2 regions of the Corallococcus silvisoli genome follow, and region 2 is predicted to be linked to the other one. Evidence: riboswitches for the same ligand, from Rfam matches in the RefSeq annotation. Region 2 holds a riboswitch; the other holds the start of a gene.
What was found. Region 2 has a riboswitch for cobalamin ahead of GTY96_RS35585 (acyl-CoA thioesterase). Riboswitches for the same ligand answer to the same signal wherever they lie in the genome.
Positions count from the first base shown of each region.

Region 1 (4,205 bases), on a different contig from region 2:
GGCACGCGGCGCCACACGCGCCGCAGTTCAGCGGATCACTCGCGAGTGCCACACACGCGGCGCCGCACGTCTCCGTGCCCGACTGGCATCCACACACGCCCGCCTGACACACCTCCCCTGTCCCGCAGGTGACGCCACACGCGCCGCAGTTCGCGGAGTCGCCCTGGAGGTCCGCGCACTCGGCGCCACAGACGCTCAGGCCGGACGTGCACAGCACCTTCTCCTCCGGACAGCCGGTGAGGACCAGGGCCAGCAACACGAGCGCGAGCCGCGCATCAAGGAGGGGACGCGACATGGGAGTCCTTGGGGGCAGAGGGTTCGAGCGCCACGGCGAACGTCACGTAGGCGGCCCGGCCCGGCAGCGGCATGCCGGTGTAATCCGCGGTCCGGGCATCGAGCAGGTTCTTCACGTCGAACGACACCGTGAGGTCCGGGCGGCGCAGGAAGGTGCTGGAGGCGCCCACGCTCACCCAGGTGCGTGCAGGCAGCGACAGCCGGGCCTCCCCCACGCGGTTGATCAACTGCGCGGACTGGACCAGCACCTCCGTGCGGCCGTTGAGCCAGTCCGGGCCCACGCGCAGCCGGCCCACCCACTTGTGGCGCGGGCGATACGGCAGCTCCTTGCCGAAATAGCGCGGGTCGCCGTAGCGGTTCTGTGTGCGGGTCCACGCGTAGCTCGTGGTGGCGACCAGCCACGTGCGCGGCCGGGCCTCCGCTTCCACCTCCGCGCCCCACACGCGCGCGGCGGCGAAGTTGTAGGGCTTCGCGAGCATCGGCGGATACAGCTCATAGGCGATGAGGTTTTCGTAGACCGCCGCGAAGCCTCCCGCGGTGACGCTCCAGGTGCCGTCGTGCCACAGGCCCGCGGCGTCGACGGACAGGGCGCGCTCGGGCTTCAGCTCCGGGTTGGGCAACAGCAGTCCCTGGCGGATGTAGAGCTCCAGGAACGAGGGCGCGCGGTGGGACTGGCCCGCGTTGGCGCGCACGCCGAAGCCGTGGCCCAGGTCCACGCTCGCGCCCAGCTTGGGAGACAGCAGCGAGTAGTGCCCCACGCGCTCCACGCGCAGCGACGGAACCAGCTTCATGCGTTCAGAGAACAGGGACAGCTCGTCCATGGCCATGACGCTCGCGCGCCACCACGACGCCGCCTGGGCACCCGTCGCCTGCGTGACGGCCTCCGACGAGGCGGCGAGCGTCACGGCGAGCGCGTTGCGCCCCACCACCGCGCGACCCTCCACCTCCGCGCCGCCCACGGTGTAGTGCTGCGCGCCGGCATCGAGCCCCATCGCGCCGCCGGTGACATCCAGCCAGTCGCGCCGGAAGAAGCCGCGAGCGCTGCCCTCCTCTGTGTCTCCGAAGGGGCGGCTCCAACGCGCGCCCAGCGACAGGCGCGTCTGGTCCTGGCGGCGGGACTCGGTCGGGTTCTGCACCGTGCCGGCGATCGCGCGGTCCTCCAGCGACAGCTCCGCCAGCGCGTCCACGCGTCCGCCGCTGTCCAGGCTCCGCTGGTACTTCAGCAGCGCGCCGCCGCCGCGGGCATCGTTGCGCGTGCGCACCTCCTGCGTGAGCGGGTTGTCATCCAGCGCGGGCAACTCGTCGACGCGGTAGCTGAAGTCCCCCTGCGAGCGGCCCCCGTGCAGCAGCACCAGCGCCTGCCCGTCGAGCAACGCGCCTGACGCGGCGACATGTCCCATCACGGTGTCGAAGCTGCCGTAGGTGACCTCGCCGCTGGACAGCAGCCGTGACGCGGGCGCGCGCGTGACGAGGTTGACCGCGCCGCCCAGGCCCCCCGCGCCATAGCGGGCCCCGGCCGCGCCGCGGAGGATCTCCATCCGCTCCAACAGCGCGACGGGGATGAGCGACAGGTCCGCGACGCCCCCCGCGCCGTTGAGCGGAATCCCATCCAGGAACACCAGCACGCCATTGGACGACGCGCCGCGCACGACCAGGCTCTTGCCCTGGCCGTAGCCCCCGGCGTCCTGCACGACGAGGCTCGCCGAGCCCCCCAGCAGCTCGGCGGTGTCGCGCGCCTCGCCCGCGCGCTCACGGGCGTCGATGACGGTGATGGCCCCCGTGGGGTCGCGCCGTCGCACGGAGTCGGGAGGCGCGTCGGGCACCACCCTCCCGATGACGTCCACCGTGGGGAGGATGAACTCGGGGAGGGGCGCCTCCGCCTCGGAAGCAGCGGACCCGGGGGGCGTGGCTTCGGACGCAGCGGGCTCCTGCCCGGCCTGAGCGGGTCCCTGGAAGCCGAGCCCCAGGACCCACGCGGCCCGGGCGAGAAGCGAGCGCCACATGCTCCGCCTTCCGCTCTCTTCCTCGAAGAGAGAAGGCCTCACGGCGGGTCCTCCTTGAGGACACGGCCGCACCCCCGGGCAGGTCTCCTGGCTCACGGACTCCAGACGTGGGCGCACACCGCGCCCTTCTGGAAGGAACCCTCCACCTTCCCTCCGCGTCCTGACGCGGAAGTGGTGACAGCCGAGGCTTCCAGCCCTGGACCTCAGGGCGACCCGTTCACAGTGGCGGGACCGCGCCGGACTCGCACCGGCTTCCCTCTTGAAAGCCCGGCATGGGCACCCAAGGGCCCGGCCCTTCTAGGAGGTCACCTGTAGCCCGTCAAGGCGCGGCCCGTGCGCGTCCCGACCCGCCACGTCTCTCACCTGACAAGACCCACGCTGGAGCATCCGCGCCCATCCCTCCGCGTGGACGCCTCGTGCACCGCCGCACGGTGCGAGGGCCACGTCCCCGAGCAAGGCGCCGCTGGCATGCGGACTGCTCATGCCCGGACGCGACCTCAGGCGGTCGAGCCAGCGAGGTGCCCGGGCCGTGGTGGCGCGGGAGTCTGAAGGGGGAAGCGTGTCGATGCTGATGGCGGGGAAGCGGTTGGCGGTGTTCTCCATCCGCGAGGGCAAGGGCGGGAGCATCTGGGTGCGCGCTGGCAGCGCGTTCGTCAACAAGGACGGTTCGCTCAACGTGCTGCTGGACGTGCTGCCGCTGGACGGGAAGCTGCACGTACGCGAGGCGGCGGAGAAGCGCGACACGGCGGCGGGCGGGCGCTTCGCGGGCGAGCCGGCGCTGGAGGCGGGCGTGGGGGGCCACTCGTGAAGTGGGCCTGGGCGTGGGTGTTGGGCTGCGTGCTGATGGGGTCGGGGCGCTCGGACGCCGCCAGCTCCCGCACGCAATACGTGGGGGTGGTGAACCTGAACGAAGCCTCGGCGGCGGAGCTGGACCTGCTGCCGGGCGTGGGTGAGAAGGCGGCGCAGCGCATCCTCGAGCACCGCAAGAAGCGGCCCTTCGGTCGCGTCGAGGAGCTGGTCCGGGTCAAGGGCTTCGGCAAGAAGAAGTTCCTCAAGCTGCGCGCGCACCTGGCGCTCAGCGGCCCCACGACGCTCAAGCAGGAGAAGGTCCCCGCCCCCCAGCCGCCGGGAAGGGAGGGAAACGTCACGAACCCATGACAAACACAACCATCGGTTGAGTCAGGCTCGTGAGGGCCGCTGCCTCCGGGCTCCGGCATGCCCGGGGTGGCGGCCCTCGTTCCCTCTGAAGCCTCTCCCCTGGACGCCCCGATGCGTCATGACGCCAGTCCCGGCTCCAGGCGGGCAGCCCCGTCCTGCGCCGTTCATCCCATCCTGATTTTGCTGGAACGGCCGGGCCGACGCGCTAGGACACACCAAACAGGTTGGACCACCGTAGAAAGACAGGGAGGCCGTAGGTGAGGGAGGATGCGCCCATGAAGGACACTCAAGCCCCGGAGTCGATGGCAGGCCCGGACGGCAGCAAGTCCCGGGGACCGCAACTGGGTGAAGTGCTGGAGTTCATGCGCCTGCTCTGGGCCGTGGACCACGGCCTGCAATCCACGTCGAAGCGGATGGAGTCCACGCTGGGGCTCACCGGCCCTCAGCGCCTGGTCATCCGTCTGGTCGGACGCTTCCCGGGTATCACCGCCGGCACGCTCGCGAACATCCTGCATGTGCACCCCAGCACGCTCACCGGCGTGCTCAAGCGCCTGGAGAAGCGCGGCCTGCTGGAGCGCAAGTCGGATCCGCTGGACGGCCGCAAGGCGCTCTTCGCGCTCACCGACGCCGGCCGCTCGCTGGACATCCCGTCCGAGGGCACCGTCGAGTCCGCCGTGCAGCGCGTGCTCGCTCGCATGCCCCGCGACCGCATCGTCTTCACCCAGGAGGTGCTCACCGCGCTCGCCGAGG
Region 1 is NZ_JAAAPJ010000014.1:116,023-120,227, forward strand. It holds gene GTY96_RS26545 (MXAN_6577-like cysteine-rich protein) at 1-295, opposite strand, end outside; gene GTY96_RS26550 (TonB-dependent receptor plug domain-containing protein) at 276-2,297, opposite strand; cobalamin riboswitch at 2,358-2,596, opposite strand; gene GTY96_RS26555 (hypothetical protein) at 2,863-3,105, shown strand; gene GTY96_RS26560 (ComEA family DNA-binding protein) at 3,141-3,455, shown strand; gene GTY96_RS26565 (MarR family winged helix-turn-helix transcriptional regulator) at 3,731-4,205, shown strand, end outside.
Region 1: another riboswitch for cobalamin. It lies ahead of GTY96_RS26550 (TonB-dependent receptor plug domain-containing protein); the one in region 2 lies ahead of GTY96_RS35585 (acyl-CoA thioesterase).

Region 2 (4,205 bases):
GGGCCGAAGAACGTCTGGTAGTGCGGCCGTCCGGACATGGACAGCGCGTAGAGCGTGTTGCCGTGGTAGCCGGGCACGCGCGTGATGACGCGCGAGCGCTGGGGCTGTCCGCGCTCCACCCAGAGCTGCCGGGCGAACTTCACCGCCGCCTCGATGGCCTCCGAACCGGAGCCCAGGAAGGCCGCGCGCTTGAGTCCCTGGGGCGCGTGTTCGCACAGCCGGGTGGCCAGGGCCTCCGTCACCTCGGTGGTGAAGTGGGTGCCGTTGACGTACGCGACCTGGAGGAGCTGCTCATGGACGCGGTCCGCGACCTCGCGGTTGCCATGGCCCACGCTGGCCACCAGCGCGCCCGCGGAGCCGTCCAGGTAGCGGCGGCCCTGCGCGCCGTACAGGTAGATGCCCTGGCCGTGGGTCACGACGGGGAACTCGCGCGACAGGTTGCGCAGGAGCACGTTCCCGTCCGGGTAGCGGATGGCGTTCAAAGACAGACGTCTCCCCAGGCGGCGCGCGTGGAGGGCGCGCTCGCGGTGGATGAAAGGAATTGAGAGGAGGAATGCGCGAAGAGGCGTCAGGCGCGCCGCGCCCGGGGCCTCCCGTGCCGTGTCTGGCTTCCGCGTCCTGTCACTGCTTCGCGCTGTCTTCGCCGCACTCCACGCATCGCTCGTCCTAACGGGCGACCCGCGTCGCCCGGCCAGTGACCCACGAAGGAGGAGGCGAGGTGTCCCGGTGCGACGCCGCGCACCCGGGCCATGGACGGGCCCGAAGACACCGACCCCCACCCCCGCGGGTGGCTGGAGACACGAAGGGAGAAGGGGAGTGTGCCGAGGCGAAAATCCCTGTGAAGACAGGGGCTTGCGCTCGGACCTTCCCGCCCTCCCTCGGGGCTCCAGGTCGAACCGTCCGTGGATGTCTCCCACGGGCCGGATGCGGGCAGGTCTTCGGGCTTGTGAGCGCGTCCGGCGTGAGGCGGGCCGGGGTTCCTACTGGCCGTCACTTCCCGGGGCCCACACGGGCTCCAGTGTCATGGACGGCGGTCGTTCTCACCTACCGCTGCGGGGCAGCCCCGGATTCGGACCGGGTTCCCTTTTCAGCCTGGGTAAACCCAGGCACCAGCATGGCGTCGTCTATACGCCCGGCTTGTTTCAGGTGTCAAGGCAATGTCTGTCATGTCTGGTTCTCCGGCGCGAGCGGCGGCACCGCGGTGGGACGCCGCTCCGCGTCGAGCGCGACCAGGATGAAGCGCCCGCGCGTGCACAGCAGGCGCGCGCCGGACAGCAGGTCCTCCGAGTAGAGCTCCACGTCCACGGTGAGGGAGGTGCGGCCGGTGGCGACGACGCGGCCCACCAGCTCCACCAGCTGGCCCTGGCGCACGGGGGTGTGGAAGTCCACGCGTTCGCTGGACGCGGTGACGACGGTGCGTCGCGCGTAGCGGCTGGCGGTGATGAACGCGGACATGTCCATCAGCCGCAGCGCCTGTCCGCCGAAGAGCGTGCCGTAGTGGTTGGTCTGGTCGGGGAAGACCATGTCGACCATGCGGGTCTCGGTGGCGGACGGAGGGAGGGAAGAAGAAGGGGACGTCATGGCAAGGACTCCTGGCGTGCGGTGCCGCCAGCGCCGAGCGCCGTCGGATCCGGGACACACGGCTCCCGGGCCCGGGACGCGGGCGGTGGCGGACGCACGGGACCGCGAGGGATGACCGGACCTTCCCGCGAGGGGCCGGGGTACCGCCCTGTCGGAGACGATCCTCCGCAGGGGCCGAAGGCAGGTTTTCGGACTCGTGGGCGTGCTTCCGGAGCGCTCCCCACCTGATGGGGATGCCTCCGTGGCGTCTACTGGCCGTCGCTTCCCAGTCCGACTCCGGACCAGTGCGTGTGACAGCGTTCGTTCCCACTCACCGCTGCGGGGCAGCTCCGGATTCGCACCGGATTCCCTTGCTAAACCTCGCGGACTCCCGCGAGGCACCGTCGGCGGGAGGCACGCTAGCCGCGCGGTTCACATCCGCCAAGTGTCCACGAGTGCGTTGGGTTGAAGGCGCTCGCGCTTTCGTGCGAGGAGGCACGACGTGACTCCTCTCCGAAGGATGTGGTGGCTGTGCTACCTCCTGTGGACCGCGTGCGCGGGGCCGGAGGTGAGGGCGCCCCGGAGCTATTCACAGGCGTCGATGGACTCCGCGACGGCCGGATGTCTGCGAAGCCCGGCGTGCGCGTCGCAGGTGGGTGAGGACGCGGTGCTGCCGTGGCTGTCGCGGGCGGCCGCGCGGGCCGGCCAGGCCGCCGCGATGATGCGCCTGTGGGAAGCGGCGGAGGTGGCGCGCGTGGAGCGGGCGCTGGTGGAGTGCGCGAAGCAGGCGAACTTCGAAGTGAACGAGCGGATGCTGGGGCCGGGGAAGCGGACCTCGCCGGAGGTGTGCCGGGAGAAGGTGGTGGACGCGAATGGGCGACAGGTGACGCGGGCGATGCAACTGGGAGAGGCCAAGCACGCGGCGGCACTGGAGTGCGTGCAGCGGGCCCTGGGTGACACGGACGCGGGGCGGTTCAGCCTGGAGCCGCGCTACCTGCGGGACGCGAAGACAGGGCGGATACGGTGGTTGGACCCGGAGGAGGTGGCGCGGTGGCTCGCGGCCGGGCAGTTCCACCTGCTGGTGGGGAGCATCGCGCCCGATGTGGTGCTGCACGCGCTCGGGAACCCCCTGAAGGTCCAGGCCCTCTACGACTTCAAGTTCCCGTGCCCGGCGACCAACGATGCCAGATGGGACACCTATCCGCCGGCAAGCCCCTTCGCCGACAGGCCGCAGAATGCTGTGTACCAGGACCTCTTGGCGAGCGAACGGGCCCCTCTCCTGGTATCCCCCAACATGGGAATCACCCAATGAACGAGCAGGTGCCGACAGTTCGTGAATCGATGGAGATTGAAGGGACGACCGTGGTCCTCATGAGGGAGGGGATCAGCATCGCCTTCTATCTGCGCGCGCCTCACGAAGAGATCGCTCCTGCCCTCTGGCGTGCGCAGGAGCGCTACCGGCGGGCCGTCGAACCGCGACGGCTGCGCTGGTTCTGGGATTGCTACACCGGAGACTGGCCGGAGCTGGATGCGGAGGGAGAGGCGGAGCTCCAGAAGCGGATCCTGAGCCCCTCTTGCTTCGTTGAGGCAAACGAGCTGTCGCACTCCGCGACGGGAGTCGCATTCAGGTATCACGGGAGAGGAAGTGACTCGGCCAGCTTCCACGAGGCCTATCCGGAGAGCACTTGCACGCTGGAGTTCCGGCTGCCCACCGAGTTCCTGGCCGAGCGCGGGCCGGAGTGGATCCGTGCGCTGGCCATCGACCTGGGCCGTGCGCTGCCCTGGGACTCAGGGCATGCGGGCCTGTCGCTCGAAGTGCATGCCTGGACCCGGACCCTCACGCCGCTGCTGCGCGAAACCACCCGGCGCCATCCGGGCTTCGACCTGAACCAGTTGGACCAGCTCGCGCTGCACCTGGGCACGAAGGTCCGCGCCCCCGCATGGCTCACCTTCCTGGGCCCGCCCGTGTTGCAGGAGCTGGGCGGCGCGGAGGGACTGCGCTCCCGGCTGCACGCTCCCGCGACCCAGGTCCAGTCACTCTCCCCGGACCGGGCCGTCGTCTCGTTGGGCCCCGCGCCCGAAGCAGGGGATCTGGACGCGGGTGACACACTGCCCGCGTACCGCGAGCTCGCCCGCGTGCTGGAGCCCTGGCTCTACGCACACCGGGGCTCCTGGGGGGACCTCACCGAAGCCGAGGTCCGCCAGTGGGAGCGCCGCTTCCTCTGACCGCGCACCGGCCGAGCGTGCCCCGTCGCACGCGGGCCCTGTGGCATCATCCCGGGCCGCCATGTCGCTGACGCCTCGCAAGGTCTCGCTCGTCCTGAGCTACCAGTACCCGGGCAAGTACGCCTTCACCGTGCTCGCCGGCGCCGTGGAGGCCGACCCCGCGCTCTCCGACGTGTCGCTGCACTTCCCGCGCAGCCGCGAGGCCCTGCTGGACACCGTGCGCGAGCGCGCGGACGCGGGCGACACCGTCGTCGCCGCGTGGTCCTTCTACTCCGCCAGCTTCGGCCCCTCCGTGGAGGAGCTGCACTGGGTGCGCGAACGGCTGGAGGGCCGCGACGTGCTCTGCATCGCGGGCGGCGTGCACGCCACCGCGGAGACGCTTCAGACGCTCCAGGCCGGCTTCGACCTCGTCGCCGTGG
Region 2 is NZ_JAAAPJ010000028.1:67,571-71,775, reverse strand. It holds gene GTY96_RS35590 (aminotransferase family protein) at 1-482, opposite strand, end outside; cobalamin riboswitch at 913-1,129, opposite strand; gene GTY96_RS35585 (acyl-CoA thioesterase) at 1,165-1,581, opposite strand; cobalamin riboswitch at 1,756-1,968, opposite strand; gene GTY96_RS35580 (hypothetical protein) at 2,063-2,872, shown strand; gene GTY96_RS35575 (type VI immunity family protein) at 2,869-3,786, shown strand; gene GTY96_RS35570 (TIGR04013 family B12-binding domain/radical SAM domain-containing protein) at 3,848-4,205, shown strand, end outside.